4 regions of the Streptomyces sp. NPDC014801 genome follow, and region 3 is predicted to be linked to each of the others. Evidence: riboswitches for the same ligand, from Rfam matches in the RefSeq annotation. Region 3 holds a riboswitch; each other region holds the start of a gene.
The links. Region 3 has a riboswitch for cobalamin ahead of ACF1AL_RS38360 (FecCD family ABC transporter permease). Riboswitches for the same ligand answer to the same signal wherever they lie in the genome.
Positions count from the first base shown of each region.

Region 1 (4,484 bases), on a different contig from region 3:
AGCGTGACCAGCGCGCCCGCGCGTCCCAGAAGGGCGGTGCGGACAAGTGAAGGACGGCGTGAACGGCGTCGCACTCGGCGTCTTCATCTTCTTCTTCCTGCTCGTGACCGTCATGGGCTTCCTGGCGGCCCGCTGGCGCAAGGCCGAGAACGAGCACAGCCTCGACGAATGGGGCCTGGGCGGACGGTCGTTCGGCACCTGGATCACGTGGTTCCTGCTCGGCGGCGACCTGTACACGGCGTACACCTTCGTCGCGGTGCCGGCGGCGATCTACGCGGCGGGCGCGTCCGGCTTCTTCGCGGTGCCGTACACGATCCTCGTCTACCCGCTGATCTTCACCTTCCTGCCCCGGCTGTGGTCGGTGTCGCACAAGCACGGGTATGTGACGACGTCGGACTTCGTGCGCGGCCGCTTCGGGTCCAAGGGACTGTCGCTGGCCGTGGCCGTCACCGGCATCCTGGCGACGATGCCGTACATCGCGCTCCAGCTCGTCGGCATCCAGGCCGTGCTGGACGTGATGGGCGTCGGCGGCGGCGAGAACACCAACTGGTTCGTCAAGGACCTGCCGCTGCTGATCGCGTTCGGCGTGCTGGCGGCGTACACGTACTCGTCGGGTCTGCGGGCCCCCGCGCTGATCGCGTTCGTGAAGGACGCGCTGATCTACCTCGTCATCGCGGTGGCGATCATCTACATCCCGATCAAGCTGGGCGGTTTCGACGACATCTTCGCCAAGGCGGGCGACGCGTTCAGCCAGGTCAACCCGACCACGGGCAAGCCGCGGGGCGCGCTGGCCTCGGGCGAGGCACAGCAGTGGACCTACGCCACGCTGGCGCTGGGCTCCGCGCTCGCGCTGTTCATGTACCCGCACTCGATCACCGCGACGCTCTCCTCCAAGAGCCGTGAGGTGATCCGCCGCAACACCACGATCCTGCCGCTGTACTCGCTGATGCTGGGCCTGCTCGCGCTGCTCGGCTTCATGGCGATCGCGGCCGGGATCAAGGTGCAGAACGGCCAGCTGGCCATCCCGCAGCTGTTCGAGACCATGTTCCCGGACTGGTTCGCGGGCATCGCCTTCGCGGCGATCGGCATCGGGGCGCTGGTCCCGGCGGCGATCATGTCGATCGCGGCGGCGAACCTGTTCACGCGCAACATCTACAAGGACTTCATCAAGCCGGACGCGACGCCCGAGCAGGAGACCAAGGTCTCCAAGCTGGTGTCCCTGCTGGTGAAGGTCGGCGCGCTGGTCTTCGTCCTGACCATGGACAAGACGGTCGCCATCAACTTCCAGCTGCTCGGCGGCATCTGGATCCTGCAGACCTTCCCGGCCCTGGTGGGCGGCCTGTTCACGCGGTGGTTCCACCGCTGGGCGCTGCTGGCGGGCTGGGCGGTCGGCATGGTCTACGGCACGCTGGTGGCCTACGGCGTGCCCTCGCCGACCAACCCGAGCCAGAAGCACTTCGGCGGCTCCGCCAAGGAGATCCCCGGCATCGGCGAGATCGGCTACATCGGCCTGACGGCGTTCGTCCTCAACGTGGTCGTGACGGTCGTGCTGACCTTCGTCCTGAAGGCCCTGAAGGCGCCCGAGGGCACGGACGAGACCCGGCCGGAGGACTACACGGCCGACGCCGGCGACCCGGGCGTCCAGGTCGAGTTGCCGCCGGCCACGGCGGGCGCCGGTCACTGACCGGTCCGCGCACCCGCGCTCCGGTCACCGTCCGGTCCGCGCACACGGGCCGCCGGGAAATCCGGCGGCCCGTTGTCGTACCCGTGCGGCACACTCACCCCATGGACATCCGGATCCGCCCGGCCGACCCCGCCGAGTACGCCGTGCTCGGGGAGATCACCGCCCGGGCCTATCTCCACGACGGGCTGCTCGACTTCGGCGAGAGCGACACCTACCTCGACGAGCTGCGCGACGTCGCCCGGCGCGCCGCCGCGGCCCAGGTGCTGGTCGCCGCCGACGACAGCGGCACGGTCCTCGGCGGCGTCACCTTCGTCCCGGCCGGCGGCCCCATGGCCGACATCGCCCGCCCCGGCGAGGCCGAGATACGGATGCTCGCGGTGGCCCACGAGGCGCGCGGCCGGGGCACCGGCGAGGCGCTGGTGCGGGCCTGCGTCGAGCGCGCCCGGGCGGTCGAGGGCTGCACGGCCATCGTGCTGTCGACCCAGCGGACCATGCGCGCCGCCCACCGCATCTACGAACGCCTGGGCTTCGTCCGCACGCCCGAGCGGGACTGGAACCCCCTGCCCGAGCTGGACGACATCATGCTGCTCACCTACGAGCTGACGCTGTGACACCACCGGGACACAACATCTGGGGGTGACGCGACAGCCCGGCACTAGATGTATGCTCATGCTCGCTGTCGCCGCAGGGGAATCCGGTGCGAATCCGGAACTGTCCCGCAACGGTGTACTTGTGCATGTCCGTTCCCCGGCCCCGCCCGGAAACGCCGTGCCCAGGAGTCAGTCCGAGGACCTGCCGACAGTGCACCCGGCCACCCGGCCGGTGTGCCCTGACGTCCGGGCCTCGCGGAATGGGCCGGTGGACGCGGCGCCCCGTGCGCTCGTGTGCTGCCCCCTGCCCTCGCCGAGGCCCCGTGCCGAGCGAGGGAGAGCCCCACGTGACCATCGCGCCCGCCGATCCGGCTTCAGCCGGCGCATCGCTCACCGACGGTCCCGGTGCCGCGCTGCTGCGGACCCTGACCGAGCTGACCGCCGACCTCCCCGACACCGACCCCGGCCGGGTCGCCGCCGCGGCGCTGCGCGGCCGGTCGGCGCACGCCGACGAGGCGGAACTGCGGGAACTGGCCACCGAGGCCGCCGCCGGACTCATCTCCGAGGACCCGGCCTACTCCCGGCTCGCCGCCCGCCTGCTCACCCTCGCCATCCGCGCGGAAGCCGCCTCGCAGGGCGTGACGTCCTTCACCGACTCCGTGGCCGTGGGCCACCGCGAGGGTCTCATCGCCGACCGGACCGCCGACTTCGTGCGCCTGCACGCCGGGCGGCTCGACGCGCTGATCGACACCGGCGCCGACGACCGCTTCGGCTACTTCGGCCTGCGCACGCTGTACAGCCGCTACCTCCTGCGGCACCCGATCACCCGCAAGGTCGTCGAGACGCCCCAGCACTTCCTGCTGCGGGTGGCGAGCGGGCTGGCCGAGGACGACACGGCCCGGGCGGTCGACGAAGTCGCCGCGCTCTACGGGCTCATGAGCCGCCTGGACTACCTGCCCTCCTCCCCCACCCTGTTCAACTCCGGCACCCGGCACCCGCAGATGTCGTCCTGCTATCTCCTGGACTCCCCGCGGGACGAACTGGACTCCCTCTACGAGCGCTACCACCAGGTCGCCCGGCTCTCCAAGCACGCCGGCGGCATCGGGCTGTCGTTCTCCCGCATCCGCAGCCGCGGTTCGCTGATCCGGGGCACCAACGGGCACTCCAACGGCATCGTGCCGTTCCTGAAGACCCTGGACGCCTCCGTCGCCGCCGTGAACCAGGGCGGGCGGCGCAAGGGCGCGGCCGCGGTGTACCTGGAGACCTGGCACTCGGACATCGAGGAGTTCCTGGAGCTGCGGGACAACACCGGTGAGGACGCCCGCCGCACCCACAACCTGAACCTCGCGCACTGGATCCCGGACGAGTTCATGCGCCGGGTGAACGCCGACGAGATGTGGTCGCTGTTCTCCCCGGCCGACGTGCCGGAGCTGGTCGACCTGTGGGGCGAGGAGTTCGACGCCGCCTACCGCAAGGCGGAGCAGGCGGGCCTGGCGCGGAAGACGATCCCGGCGCGCGAGCTGTACGGCCGGATGATGCGCACCCTCGCGCAGACCGGCAACGGCTGGATGACCTTCAAGGACGCCGCCAACCGCACCGCCAACCAGACCGCGCTCCCGGGCCACGTCGTGCACTCCTCCAACCTGTGCACGGAGATCCTGGAGGTCACCGACGACGGCGAGACGGCGGTGTGCAACCTGGGGTCGGTGAACCTCGGCGCCTTCGTCGACGCGGCGGCCGGCGACATCGACTGGGCGCGGCTGGACGGCGCCGTCCGCACCGCGGTCACCTTCCTCGACCGGGTCGTCGACATCAACTTCTACCCGACCGAGCAGGCGGGCCGCTCCAACGCCCAGTGGCGCCCGGTGGGCCTGGGCGCGATGGGGCTGCAGGACGTCTTCTTCAAGCTGCGCCTGCCGTTCGACTCCCCCGAGGCGAAGGCGCTGTCCACCCGGATCGCCGAGCGGATCATGCTCGCCGCGTACGAGGCCTCCGCCGACCTCGCCGAGCGCAACGGCCCGCTGCCGGCCTGGGAGAAGACCCGCACCGCGCGGGGGGTGCTGCACCCCGACCACTACGACGTGGAGCTCACCTGGCCGGAGCGCTGGGAGGCGCTGCGCCGCCGTATCGCCACCACGGGGATGCGCAACTCCCTGCTCCTCGCGATCGCGCCGACCGCCACCATCGCGTCCATCGCGGGCGTGTACGAG
Region 1 is NZ_JBIBXG010000010.1:292,377-296,860, reverse strand. Features, by position in the region: gene ACF1AL_RS25185 (DUF3311 domain-containing protein) at 1-50, shown strand, start outside; gene mctP (monocarboxylate uptake permease MctP) at 47-1,684, shown strand; gene ACF1AL_RS25175 (GNAT family N-acetyltransferase) at 1,786-2,295, shown strand; cobalamin riboswitch at 2,341-2,499, shown strand; gene ACF1AL_RS25170 (ribonucleoside-diphosphate reductase subunit alpha) at 2,622-4,484, shown strand, end outside.
Region 1: linked by a shared signal. The riboswitch ahead of ACF1AL_RS25170 (ribonucleoside-diphosphate reductase subunit alpha) and the one ahead of ACF1AL_RS38360 (FecCD family ABC transporter permease) in region 3 are both predicted to bind cobalamin.

Region 2 (4,484 bases), on a different contig from region 3:
GAGCAGGCGGGGGCGCCGGACATCCCCGTGGCGCGGGGCGCCGAGCGGCCGCTGATCGAGCCGGCGCGATCCGCGCGGCACGTGCACGGCAGCGACGGCATGGGCGACCTGGGGCTGCCCGCACCCACCCGCCGTCCCGCCGACGTGGACGCCGTGACGCTGCTGCGCCGCGAGATCCTCGCCAGCCCCCGCCCGGTCACCCTCGTGCCGACCGCGCCGCTGACGAACATCGCGCTGCTGCTGCGCACCCACCCGGAGGTGACCCGCAACATCGAGCGGATCGTCTTCATGGGCGGCGCGGTCACCACCGGCAACGCCACTCCCGTCGCCGAGTTCAACGTCTGGCACGACCCGGAGGCCGCGGCGATCCTGCTGAGCGCCGGCGTGCCGATCACCATGTACGGCCTGGACGTGTTCATGCGGGTCGTGGTGCCGGCCACGGACGTGCACCGGATGCGCGGGAGCGGCGAGCCCGGCACCCGGCTGGCCGGAGAGCTGCTGGCCCACCGGCCGACCACGCAGGGCGGCGCCCCGGAGGCCGAGGAGGCCGGCGGGCTCGGCGACGCGGGCGCGGTGTGCGCGGTCGCCGACCCGGCCGGGCTGACGACCCGTCCCCTGCCGGTGGAGGTGTCGCTGGCCCCCGGGCCGGGCCGCGGACAGACCATCGTCGACCGGCGCCCCCGGCCGGGCGAGTCCGAGATCCACGAGGGCGCCCGTGAACAGCCGCTGGTCGACGTCGCGTTGGAGGTCGACGTCGACCGCTACGTGAAGCTGTACCTGGACACGGTGGAGCGCTGAGGGACTCTCCCGACACCCCCTAGTCGGCGGCGGTGGTGGCGGAGGGCGGGGACCAGCGCTCCTCCACCTTGGCGATCCGCCAGTAGCCGATCGCCACCGCCCACACCAGCACGAACAGGGCGACGATGAGGTAGCCGACGCTGTCCAGTTCGATCCCGGCGATCCAGCCGGTGACGTCGTCGTGCAGGTCGAACTTGTCGTGCAGCACGCCGACCAGCTCGATCGTGCCGATGACGAACGCGACGGCGATGGACAGGCCGGTGATGGCGAGGTTGTAGAACACCTTGCGCACCGGGTTGGAGAACGCCCACTGGTAGGCGAAGTTCATGAACGTGCCGTCCAGGGTGTCGAACAGGCACATGCCCGCCGTGAACAGCAGCGGCAGGCACAGGATCGCGTACCAGGGCAGTCCGGCCGCCGCGCCCGAGCCGGCCATCACCATCAGCGTGACCTCGGTGGCGGTCTCGAAGCCGAGGCCGAACAGGAAGCCCAGCGGGTACATCTGGCCCGGCCGGGAGATGGAGCGGGTGAGCCGGCCGAGGAAGCGGTTCATGAAACCGCGCGAGTCCAGGTGGCGTTCGAGCTCGGTCTCGTCGTACGTGCCGGCCCGCATCGAACGGAACACCTTCAGGATGCCGGCCAGGGCGACCAGGTTGAGCGCGGCGATGAGGTAGAGGAAGCCGCCGGCGATGGTCGTGCCGAGGAAGCCGAGCACCTGGTGGGTGGTGGACCCCTCATTGGTGACCCGGTCGGCGAGCTGGGTGCCCGCCGCGATCATCACGGCGAGGGCGACGACCACGCTGGAGTGCCCGAGCGCGAACCAGAAGCCCACGGACACCGGCCGCTTGCCGTCGGCCATGAGCTTGCGGGTGGTGTTGTCGATGGCGGCGATGTGGTCGGCGTCGAAGGCGTGCCGCACCCCGAGGGTGTAGGCGGTGACGCCGAGTCCGATGCCGAAGGCCTTGGAGCCGACCTCGTAGTGGCCGGGTACGACGAGCAGGAAGAGGATCCCGAACGCGACGACGTGCAGTGCCGCGATGACGGCCATCAGGCCGGCCGTTTTCAGGGTGTCCTCGCGGCGCCAGGCGAACTGGGCCTTGGCGGTCGTCGGGGCAGGGTCGGGCAGGGTCATCCGGTCACGCTCCAGCACCTCGTGGATCACTTCGTGAGCTGCCGTGGCCGGTCTCCTGGCTGACGGGTCGTGCGTCCGTCGTCCCTGCCTTCCCGGTCGTACGACCAGTGGCCCGGCACACGGCCGGACGGGACGTGAACTCCCCGATCACAGTGGCGAGGGCCGCGTCGGTTCCACACCGACTTCCCGAACACCACGGCCCGCCCACGGTAGGGGTCCGGGACCTCTTCTGCATAGCTGCACAGCTGAGCAGGTATCCAAGATCACAGAGGAGAGGGGGCGCGGGTCACGTCCGGGGTGGTTGTGGGAGTACCCCTGGGGGAGGGGGGCGGGGCACCTTCGGGGGTGCCCCTGGGGGTTTGCGACCGGGCCTCCTGCCCGGGTCCGGGTCATCTCCTGAGGCCTGCTGCCCGGGTCCGGGTCGCCTCCCGGGGCCCGGTCCGCCTTCCGGTGCCTACGGGCGGGGCGGACGAGGTGGGGGCCGCGCGCCGGGCCCGCGCGCCGGGGGTCGGGGTCGGGGCGGGAGAATGCCGGCATGCACCTCGTGCCCCCCGACCGCGCCGACCGCCGGACCATCGACGGCCACCGCGTCTGTGACGCCATCGCCGCCATCGGCGACGCCGCTCACGTGCGTGCCTGGGCCGACCGCTTCTCCCTGCTGGCCGACCCCAACCGGCTCGCCCTCCTGCTCGCCCTGCACCGCACCGGCCCGCTCGCCGTGTCCGACCTGGCGATCGCGACCGGGATGAACGACCCGGCCGTCTCGCAGGCCCTGCGGCTGCTGCGGGCGGCCGGCACCGTGGCGGGGGAGAAGGAGGGCCGGATCGTCCGCTACCGGGTGGTCGACGAGGACGTACGGGCGCTGCTCGCGCAGTGTGCCGCCGACACGAGCTGACGGCCTCCGGCGGCCCGGTCGGCGGCGGCGTCGGCCGGGCCGCCGGAGGTCGGCGCGCTAGCGCACCGTCGGGCTCGGCGCCGGGTCGCCGGGCAGGGCGACGGGTGTGGACGTCGCGTTCGGCGGCGGGGGCAGCACCACCTGCGGCTGGCCCGCGGCCGGGGGTGGCGGCGTGACGTCGGTCGAGGGCAGCTTCGGCGGGGCGGTCTGCTGGAAGAGGGCCTGGTCGAAGTTGACCAGACCGGTCTTCTCCATGACCGTGATGTGGTCCAGCACGGTGTCGTTCGCCTGGTCGGCGAGCGCGCGCACCAGCGTGTTCTTCGTCGTGGAGCGGACCTTCGCGATCGTGTTGAAGATCGAGCCGTGGGTGATGCGCAGGATGTTGGCGAAGTCGGAGTCGAACTGCCGGCCGGTGTCCGCGTTGAGGGTGGCGATGAAGCCCTGCTGCTGGGGGCTGGCCAGGTTGGGCAGTGTGATGTTCAGCATCGGCGCGATACGGCGGCACGTGATGTCCAGCGCCGCGTGCCCGTCGATCAGGTGCCGCCCGGCGGTGAGGACCGCCTTGTCGGTGCTCTTCTTCAACGCCATCTGGCCCACGGGATACTCCCACAGGCCGGCCGCGCGCACCTTCACCACGAAGTCGCGGTCGCCCTCGGTGAGCGGCCCCCACTGGGTGTTCGCGATCACCCGCGAGGTGTCGCTGGACACCGTCTGCACGCCCAGCATGGCGGGATAGGCGAGCGCCACGAGGGTCAGGCCGAGGGCGCCGCCCACGAAGAGGGTTCCCGTCGCGTTCCGCGAGAGTCGCACCATGCCTCCTGTCGGTGTCCGGTCGCAGGGACGTACGGACAGGAGTACGCAGGGACGGCGGGTTGTGTTCGGAGCGGCCGGAAAAATCTTCCCCGACCGCGACCTGCTCACGACGGATGCAGGAAAATGGGGTGAACCAGGTGAACCAGGCGTATCCCCGCAGCTGCGGCACCCGAGGAGGGAGAGCCCGATGGCGCGTCCGGTGGGAATCGATCTCGGCACCACGAACTCGGTGGTCTCGGTCCTGGAGGGCGGTGAGCCCACCGTCATCACCAACACGGAGGGCGCCCGCACCACCCCGTCCGTCGTCGCCTTCGCCAAGAACGGCGAGGTGCTGGTCGGCGAGGTGGCCAAACGGCAGGCCGTGACCAACGTGGAGCGCACGGCGCGGTCCGTCAAGCGGCACGTGGGCGATCACGGCTGGCGGTTCCCGGAACAGGGGGACGTCGACGGCAAGCGGTACACCGCGCAGGAGATCTCCGCGCGGGTGCTGCAGAAGCTCAAGCGGGACGCGGAGGCCTACCTCGGGGAGGACGTCACCGACGCCGTGATCACCGTGCCGGCGTACTTCGACGACTCCCAGCGCCAGGCGACCAAGGAGGCCGGGGAGATCGCCGGCCTGAACGTCCTCAGGATCATCAACGAGCCGACGGCCGCCGCGCTCGCGTACGGGCTGGACAAGGAGAACGACCAGACGGTGCTCGTCTTCGACCTCGGCGGCGGCACCTTCGACGTGTCGCTGCTGGAGATGGGCGACGGCGTCATCGAGGTCAAGGCCACCAACGGGGACACGCACCTCGGCGGTGACGACTGGGACCAGCGGATCGTCGACCATCTCGTCACCACCTT
Region 2 is NZ_JBIBXG010000009.1:312,205-316,688, reverse strand. Features, by position in the region: gene ACF1AL_RS23305 (nucleoside hydrolase) at 1-798, shown strand, start outside; gene ACF1AL_RS23300 (HoxN/HupN/NixA family nickel/cobalt transporter) at 818-1,930, opposite strand; cobalamin riboswitch at 1,958-2,143, opposite strand; gene ACF1AL_RS23295 (ArsR/SmtB family transcription factor) at 2,466-2,825, shown strand; gene ACF1AL_RS23290 (DUF4142 domain-containing protein) at 2,883-3,599, opposite strand; gene dnaK (molecular chaperone DnaK) at 3,826-4,484, shown strand, end outside.
Region 2: linked by a shared signal. The riboswitch ahead of ACF1AL_RS23300 (HoxN/HupN/NixA family nickel/cobalt transporter) and the one ahead of ACF1AL_RS38360 (FecCD family ABC transporter permease) in region 3 are both predicted to bind cobalamin.

Region 3 (4,484 bases):
GATGCCTGCCGCCCGGCAGCGCTCCTCGGCCATCGCGCGCACCCGCGAGTTCGCAGCGACACCGCCGACCACGACCAGGGTGTCCGCGCCGCGCTCGGTGCAGGCCGCGACGGCCTTGCGGGTCAGGACGTCCGCGACCGCCTCCTGCAGCGAGGCCGCCCCGTCGGCCACCGGCAGCACCCCACCCGTGTGCGCTTCGGCCCAGCGCGCGGCCGCGGTCTTCAGGCCGGAGAAGGAGAAGTCGTAGGAGCCGGACAGCGGACGCGGGAAGGGGACAGCGCGCGGATCCCCCGCGCGCGCTGCCCGGTCGATGGCCGGACCGCCCGGGTACGGCAGTCCGAACACCCGCGCCACCTTGTCGAAGCACTCCCCGGCCGCGTCGTCGAGGGTGTCGCCGAGGTGGGTGATCGGATCACGGGCCAGATCGCGGACCAGCAGCAGGGAGGTGTGGCCGCCGGAGACGATCAGCACCATGCAGGGTTCGGGCAGCGGTCCGTGCTCCAGGGTGTCGGCGGCGACGTGTCCGGCCAGGTGGTGCACGCCGTACAGCGGGACGCCGAGGGCGTACGCGATGCCCTTGGCGCCGGCCAGCCCCACCTGGAGCGCGCCCGAGAGACCCGGTCCGGTGGTGACGGCGACGGCGCCGATGTCCGACAGGCGCACCCCCGCCTCGTCGAGGGCCTGCCGGATGACCGGGCGCAGGGCGTGCACGTGCGCCCGGGCGGCGATCTCGGGCACGACACCGCCGTAGCGGGCGTGCTCGTCCATGCTCGACGCCACCACGTGGGCCAGCAGCCGGCCGTCCTGTACGAGGCCCGCGCCGGTCTCGTCGCAGGACGACTCGATGCCCAGCACGATCGGAGAACCCATCGCCGACCCTTCCTGCATGTCATAGGTTGTTGCAAGTAGTGTGCAATAAGTCCTCGGCGGATGTGTACCCGGGCGAGGAGCTGCAGGCCAACGACCCGTAAAGTGCGTCTGCGTCGTCCACCGAACACCGAGGTACCGAGCAGTGACCGCCGCCCGCCCCACCCCGCCAACCGCCGTGAGCCGCCGCGCCTTCGCCTCCCTGCGGCTCGGCGCGGTGCCAGGGCTCCCGGACGAGGCGTACGAGCACGACGGGCAGCTCACCAAGCGGCATGTGCGGGCCGCCACGCTCGGCGCCCTCGCCCCCGCCCCCGGTGAGCTGCTGTGGGACATCGGCGGCGGCTCCGGTTCGATCGCCATCGAGTGGATGCGCACCCACCCCTCCTGCGTGGCGGTCACCGTCGAGCGCGACCCCGTCCGCGCCGAACGCATCACCCGTAACGCCGACCGTCTCGGCGTGCCGGGCCTGCAGGTCGTCACCGGCGCCGCGCCCGCCGCCCTGGCCGAACTCCCGCCGCCCAACGCGGTGTTCGTCGGCGGTGGACTCACCGCACCCGGACTGCTCCAGGCGTGCTGGGACGCCCTGCCGGCCGGTGGCCGGCTCGTCGCCAACACCGTGACGCTGGAGTCCGAGGCCCTGCTGGCCGACGCCTACCGTCGCCACGGTGGCGAGCTGGTGCGGCTCGCGGTGGCGCATGCCGTGCCCGTGGGCGGCTTCACCGGCTGGCGGCAGGCCATGCCGGTCACCCAGTGGGCCGTACAGAAGAGCGACAACCCCTCACCAGGAGCTGACAGATGACCGTGTACTTCATCGGCGCCGGCCCCGGCGCCGCCGACCTGATCACGGTGCGCGGCGCGCGGAGGCTCGCCTCCTGCCAGGTCTGCCTGTATGCGGGCAGCCTGGTGCCGCGCGAGCTGCTGGCTGAGTGCCCGCCGGGTGCACGCCTGGTGGACACCGCCCAGCTCACCCTGGACGAGATCACCGCCGAGCTGGTCCGCGCGCACGAGGAGGGGCACGACGTCGCCCGCCTGCACTCCGGGGACCCGTCGGTGTTCAGTGCGGTCGCCGAGCAGATGCGTCGCCTGGACGCGGCCGGTGTGCCCGATGAGGTCGTGCCGGGTGTGCCGGCCTTCGCCGCCGCGGCCGCCTCCCTCAAACGGGAGCTGACCGTGCCGACCGTCGGGCAGACGGTCATCCTGACCCGGGTGGCGAACCGGGCCACCGCGATGCCCGAGGGCGAGGACCTGGCCACGCTGGGCCGCAGCGGCGCGCTGATCGTGCTGCACCTGGCCGCCAAGTACGTCGACCGAGTGGTCGAGGAGCTGCTGCCGCACTACGGCGCCGACTGCCCTGCCGCCGTGGTCGCCTACGCCTCCCGCCCCGACGAGCTGATCATCCGCGGCACGCTCGACGAGATCGCCCACAAGGTGAAGGAGTCCGGTGTGCTGCGGACGGCTGTGATCATGGTGGGGCGGACACTGGGGGCGGAGCAGTTCCGCGACAGTCACCTGTACTCGCCCGAACGCGAGCGTCATCTGTGCTGAACGCCACGCCGGAGCCCGTTTGTTAGGCTCCCCTCGCCTCCCGTGGGGGAAGTCCGGTGAGAGTCCGGCGCTGACCCGCAACGGTGTGCACGGCACCGCAACCGGTGGCCGCCGTGTGAGCCCGATCGCCTGCGGAGGCGCATCGACCCGTTGACTGCTCGCCGTGGACTGCGAGAGGGGCCGCCGTACGGCAGGGTAGGGCTGTACGGGCTGCTTCTGCGCGACGTCCAGCAGGCGGCCCGTGTGAAGGACGGCCTCCCGTGCGTCGAAGAACGGCTCCCAGCCGCACAGCCGTGCTGCCGCTCAGCCTGGCTCTGGCAGTGCTGCTCCTGCTCTCCCTCGTCGGCGGGGTGGGGCTCGGTGCCGCCGGCGTCGGCTGGAGCGAGGTGCTGCGTTTCCTGTGGGCCGGACTCACCGGCCAGACGCTGCCCACAGGTGACGCGGCGTCATACACCATCGTCTGGGAGATCCGGCTGCCGCGGGTCCTGCTCGGCGCCGTGACCGGAGCGGGCCTCGCAACCGTCGGGGTGGCCGTGCAGGCCATGGTGCGCAACGCGCTGGCCGACCCCTTCGTCCTCGGCATCTCCTCAGGCGCGGCGGTGGGCGCCAACGCCGTCATCCTCCTCGGCGCCTTCGCCGGGCTCGGCGTATGGGCGCTGTCCGCCTCTGCATTCGCCTCCGCACTCGCGGCCATGGCGCTGGTGTACGCCGTGGCCCGCTCACCGCGGGGCCTGACGCCGCTGCGCCTCATCCTGACCGGCACGGCACTGGCGTACGGCTTCGAGGCCGTCACCACGGTCATGGTGTTCGGCGCGGCACGGGGTGAGGCGGCCCGGTCGGCGATGATGTGGCTGCTGGGCAGCCTGGGCGGCGCCACCTGGGCCCAACTGCCGCTCGCCGCCGTCACAGTGGCGGCAGGGTGGGGCTGGCTGCGGTGGCGGGCCGAGGCGCTCAACGCGCTCGCCATGGGCGACGAGACCGCGGCCGCGCTCGGCGTCGTGCCGGACCGGCTGCGCCGGGAGCTGTTCCTCGTCACCGCGGCCGTCACGGGCACGGTCGTCGCGGTCAGCGGGGCCATCGGGTTCGTCGGGCTGATGGTGCCGCACGTCGTGCGGATGCTGGTCGGCGCCGACCACCGCCGCGCGCTGGCCATCGCCCCGCTCGCCGGTGCCGTGCTGCTGGTGTGGGCGGACGTGCTGTCCCGGCTGCTGTTCGCCCCCGCCGAACTGCCGGTCGGAGTGATCACCGCGGTGGTCGGCGTTCCCGCGTTCCTGCTGCTGATGCGGCGGGGCGCTTATGCGTTCGGAGGACGCTGAGCATGCGACTCGACATCGACGACATGACGATCGAAGCGGCCGGAACGCGCCTGGTCGAGCATATCGACCTCACCGTGGGCAGCGGGGCATTCGCCGGACTCGTCGGCCCCAACGGCAGCGGCAAGTCGACCCTGCTGCGCTCCCTCTACCGGGCGCTGCGGCCGGCCGGGGGAGTGGTGCGGCTGGACGGGGACGATCTGCACGCCATGGACGCGCGGGCCGCGGCCCGGGTGCTGGCCGCCCTGCCCCAGGAGTCCTCGGCCGAGTTCGACTTCACCGTCGCCGAGGTGGTCGCCATGGGCCGGCTGCCGCACCAAGGCCGCACGGCCGCCTCCGACCGGGAAATCTGCACACGGGCGATGGAACGCACCGGCGTCGCCCACCTGGCCGGACGCAGCTTCCTCGCCTTGTCCGGCGGAGAGAAGCAACGGGTGCTCATCGCCCGGGCCCTGGCCCAGCAGCCGAGGGTTGTGGTCCTCGACGAACCCACCAACCATCTCGACATCGCCCACCAGCTGGAGGTGCTGTCCCTGGTCCGCGACAGCGGCCTGACCGTGCTGGCCGCTCTGCACGATCTCAACCTGGCGGCAGCCCACTGCGACGTCCTGTACGTCCTCGACGGCGGCCGGATCGTTGCCTCCGGGCCGCCCCAGGACGTCCTCGAACCCGCGCTGCTCGCGAAGGTGTTCGGTGTCCGGGCCCACACCGTCCGGCACCCCGAAACCGACGCCGTCCAGCTCTTGTTCGACCTGCTCC
Region 3 is NZ_JBIBXG010000024.1:25,933-30,416, reverse strand. Features, by position in the region: gene tsaD (tRNA (adenosine(37)-N6)-threonylcarbamoyltransferase complex transferase subunit TsaD) at 1-870, opposite strand, end outside; partial or broken gene cbiT (precorrin-6Y C5,15-methyltransferase (decarboxylating) subunit CbiT) at 1,067-1,666, shown strand; gene cobM (precorrin-4 C(11)-methyltransferase) at 1,663-2,412, shown strand; cobalamin riboswitch at 2,429-2,564, shown strand; gene ACF1AL_RS38360 (FecCD family ABC transporter permease) at 2,673-3,728, shown strand; gene ACF1AL_RS38355 (ABC transporter ATP-binding protein) at 3,731-4,484, shown strand, end outside.

Region 4 (4,484 bases), on a different contig from region 3:
GTCGGCACCAGCGAGCCGCGCACCTGACGGCCGTCGAGATCGACCGCCGTCAGGTCCTGCGGCCGCAGCCGGTCGTAGGGCACGCCCGACGGGGTGACCAGCACCAGGTCGCCGACGCGCACCGAGACGTTGCCGGACGTGCCGACGACCAGCCCGTCGGCCACGGTCCGGCGCGCCGTCGCGACCAGCTCCGCCCAGGCCGCCGCTTCGTCCTCACCACCGGGAACGACCGGCTCCGGTCCCGTCCCGCTCCCGCCCTCCGCGCGGGCCCCCGGCCCGTCCCCCGCCGTCCACCGCTGCTTCGCCGACATGCCGCGATCCTGCCAGGGGCGCCCCGCCCGGGCATGTCCCCCGGCGCAGTGACCGGAATCTCATCCACGCCGCCCCGGGCCACCGGAACGAGCGGCGCGAGCCGCGGGGCCCGTGTGCCGTACGGGCCGTCGGCGGCGAGCGGAGCGGCACCCCCCTCTTTCCGACATCGGGACGCCCGGCCCAGTTCACCTTCCGTTCACCCGGGTTACCTACGTTCGGCTCGCCAATGACTTCGAACGAATGCCTGGGTAAATGGAAAGCTTCTCGCTGATCCTCGCGATTGTGGTCGTCACCGCACTCGCGTTCGATTTCACGAACGGTTTCCACGACACCGCCAACGCGATGGCCACCACCATCTCGACCGGCGCGCTGCGGCCCAAGATCGCCGTGGCCATGTCCGCCGCCCTCAACCTTGTGGGCGCCTTCCTCTCCGTGGAGGTCGCCAACACGATCTCCAAGGGTCTCGTCGACGAGAGCGGCATCCGTCCCGAGGTCATCTTCGCCGCCCTGGTCGGCGCGATCCTCTGGAACCTGCTGACCTGGCTCGTGGGCCTGCCCTCCAGCTCCTCCCACGCCCTGATGGGCGGTCTGATCGGCGCCACCGTCGCCTCCGCCGGCTTCGGCGCGGTCCACGGCGACGTGCTCGTGACCAAGGTGCTGCTGCCCGCGGTGGCCGCCCCGATCGTCGCCGGGCTCGCCGCGATGGCCGCCACGCGGCTGTCGTACACGATCGGCAAGAAGGCCGACGGCAAGGCCGCCGAGAAGGGCTACCGGGCCGGCCAGATCGCCTCCGCGGGCCTGGTCTCCCTCGCCCACGGCACCAACGACGCGCAGAAGACGATGGGCGTCATCACCCTGGCCCTGGTCGCCGGCGGCGCCGTCGCGCCCGACTCCGACCCTCCCACCTGGGTGATCCTCTCCGCCGGCCTGGCCATCGCGCTCGGCACCTACATCGGCGGCTGGCGCATCATCCGCACCATGGGCAAGGGCCTGACGGACATGCAGCCGCAGCAGGGCTTCGCCGCCCAGACCAGCGCGGCCACCGCCATCCTCGCCTCCTCCCACCTCGGCTTCTCGCTGTCCACCACGCACGTCGTCTCCGGCTCCGTGATGGGCGCGGGCCTGGGCCGCAAGGGCGGCGTGGTGCGCTGGTCGACCGCGACCCGGATGTTCGTCGCCTGGGCGCTGACCCTGCCGGCCGCCGCCCTGGTCGGCGCGCTCGCCGAGTACGTCACCGGCCTCGGTGACTGGGGCACCGCGCTGGTCGCCGTCTTCCTGGTGGCCTCCAGCTTCGCCATCTGGCGGATCTCCCGCCGCGAGGTCGTCGACCACACCAACGTCAACGCCGCCGACCCCGCCACGGAGGAGCCGGCCGGCGTGGTGACCACCGCGATCGCCGCCGTGACCCCGCCCCCGGCCGCCGGCCTGGCCGCCGTGGGCGACCCGGCGGCCTCGGTCCCGGCCACCCCCGAGGACCTGACGGCCACCATCCCGGCCCCCGCGGCCGCGGAGCCGGCGGCCACCGCCACGCCCGCCGCGAACCCGGCCCCGGCCGCCTGACGGCCGCTCACGGGAACGAAGGAAGAGAAGCAGCATGAAGATCGACTGGGCGGCCCTCGGCTCCGTCTTCGGTGTCAGCCTCGCGGTCACCGTCGGCCTGGTGACCCTGTTCACCCTCGGCATCATGGGCCTCTCCCGCCGTGAGCGGGTCCAGGCCCAGGGCGGCTCGGCCGCCCTCGCGGTCACCGGCGCGTACGTCTGCTTCGCCGCGTGCGCGGCGGCGGTGGCGTACGGGATCCATCTGATCGTCGCCTGACCTCACGCATCGGCGGACGCGGGGTGCCCCACCGGCACCCCGCGTTCGCGTGTGACCTGGCAGGTCCCCTCCGTGTGGGCCTGCCCACACTCCTCCACCCCAGGTCAAGGGCAAGTTGACGGCCCTCGAACAGCCGTGGTGGACTGCCGGGGCCAAGTTGCGGCGGCAGGAGAGGAAGCCGGTGGAAGTCCGGCGCGGTCCCGCCACTGTCACCGGGGTGCGAACCCCGGGAGCCAGGAACTCTCACCGCCGATCTCCTTCGAACCAGGGCGCGGACACCCTGAGTGAGGACATGACGCCATGCGCGGCTGCCGGTCGAGGACCAGGCCCACCCTTCCCGCTCCGCTCGACCCCGCGGTCGGCTGAGCCCGATGCGAGCCGAACGCGTCTTCGCGTACGGCGCCGCCGCCGGCCTCCTCGGCGACCTCCTCCTCGGTGACCCGCGGCGCGGGCACCCGGTCGCCGTGTTCGGACGGGCCGCGGCCGCCGTCGAACGCGCCCTGTGGCGCGACCACCGCGGCTGGGGCGCCCTGCACACCGCCGTCTGCGCGGGCGGCGCCGTCGCCCTCGGGGCCGCCGCCACCCGTGCCGTCCGCCGCTCCCCCGCCGCCTCCGTGGCGCTGACCGCGGCCGCCACCTGGTCCGTCGTCGGCGGGACCTCCCTCGCCCGCGAGGCCCGCGCCATCGGCCGGGCCCTGGACGCCGGTGACGTCGAGGCCGCCCGCGCCCGCCTGCCCCACCTGTGCGGACGCGACCCGCAGGCCCTGGACGCCGACGGCATCGCACGGGCGGTCGTGGAGTCCGTCGCCGAGAACACCTCCGACGCCGTCGTGGGCGCCCTGGTGTGGGGCGCGCTCGCCGGGGTGCCGGGACTGCTGGGCTTCCGCGCGGTGAACACCCTGGACGCGATGGTGGGTCACAAGTCGCCCCGCCACCTGCGCTTCGGCTGGGCCTCGGCGCGCCTGGACGACCTCGCTGGCTGGCCGGGCGCGCGGCTGACCGCCGCCCTCGCCGCGGCCGCGGGGCCCGACCCGCGCGGCGCCCTGCGGGCCTGGAAGGCGGACGCCGGCCGGCACCCGAGCCCCAACGCCGGGCCCGTGGAGGCCTCCTTCGCGGGCGCCCTCGGCGTACGGCTCGGCGGCACCCTCTCCTACGGCGGCCGGGTCGAGCACCGGCCCGTCCTGAACGGGGCGACGGGACGCGCCGTCGCCGTGACCGACATCGACCGGGCGGTACGGCTGTCCCGCCGGGTCGGCTGGCTCGCGCTCGGCGTGGGAGTGGCCGGGCGTCTGGTAGCGAAGGGGCGGAAGAAATGAACGGTGGTCTCCTCGTCGCCGGCACCACCTCCGACGCCGGCAAGAGCGTCGTGACCGCCGGGATCTGCCGGTGGCTGGTGCGGCAGGGCGTGAAGGTGGCGCCCTTCAAGGCGCAGAACATGTCGCTGAACTCCTTCGTCACACGGGAGGGCGCCGAGATCGGGCGGGCGCAGGCCATGCAGGCCCAGGCGTGCCGGATCGAGCCGACCGCGCTGATGAACCCGGTGCTGCTCAAGCCCGGTGGTGAACAGAGCAGCCAGGTGGTGCTGCTGGGCAAGCCGGTGGGCGAGCTGAGCGCACGCGGCTACCACGGCGGACGCCAGCAGAAGCTGCTGGGCACGGTGCTGGACTGCCTGGCCGAGTTGCGGGGCACGTATGACGCGGTGATCTGCGAGGGGGCGGGGTCGCCGGCCGAGATCAACCTGCGCCGGACCGACATCGTGAACATGGGCATCGCGCGGGGCGCGCGACTGCCCGTGCTCGTCGTCGGCGACATCGACCGCGGGGGCGTGTTCGCGTCCTTCTTCGGCACCGTCGCGCTGCTCTCCCGCGAGGACCAGGAGCTGGTCGCCGGGTTCCTGGTGAACAAGTTCCGCGGTGACGTCTCCCTGCTGGAGCCGGGCCTGGACATGCTCCACGGCCTCACCGGGCGGCGGACGTACGGCGTGCTGCCCTTCCGGCACGGGCTCGGCATCGACGAGGAGGACGGGCTGCGGGTGTCCCTGCGCGGCACGGTCCGCGAGTCGAACGTCTCCCCGCCGGTCGGCGAGGACGTGCTGCGGGTCGCCGTCTGCGCGATCCCGCTGATGTCCAATTTCACCGACGTGGACGCGCTCGCCGCCGAACCCGGCGTGGTCGTGCGGTTCGTGGACCGGCCGGAGGAACTGGCCGACGCGGACCTGGTGGTGATCCCGGGGACGCGCGGCACGGTCCGCGCGCTGGAGTGGCTGCGCGAGCGCGGCCTGGCGGACGCGCTGGTCCGCAGGGCGGCCGAGGGGCGGCCGGTCCTCGGCGTCTGCGGCGGCTTCCAGATCCTCGGC
Region 4 is NZ_JBIBXG010000004.1:579,628-584,111, reverse strand. Features, by position in the region: gene ACF1AL_RS12055 (class II aldolase/adducin family protein) at 1-311, opposite strand, end outside; gene ACF1AL_RS12050 (inorganic phosphate transporter) at 565-1,872, shown strand; gene ACF1AL_RS12045 (hypothetical protein) at 1,907-2,128, shown strand; cobalamin riboswitch at 2,259-2,394, shown strand; gene ACF1AL_RS12040 (cobalamin biosynthesis protein) at 2,500-3,444, shown strand; gene ACF1AL_RS12035 (cobyric acid synthase) at 3,441-4,484, shown strand, end outside.
Region 4: linked by a shared signal. The riboswitch ahead of ACF1AL_RS12040 (cobalamin biosynthesis protein) and the one ahead of ACF1AL_RS38360 (FecCD family ABC transporter permease) in region 3 are both predicted to bind cobalamin.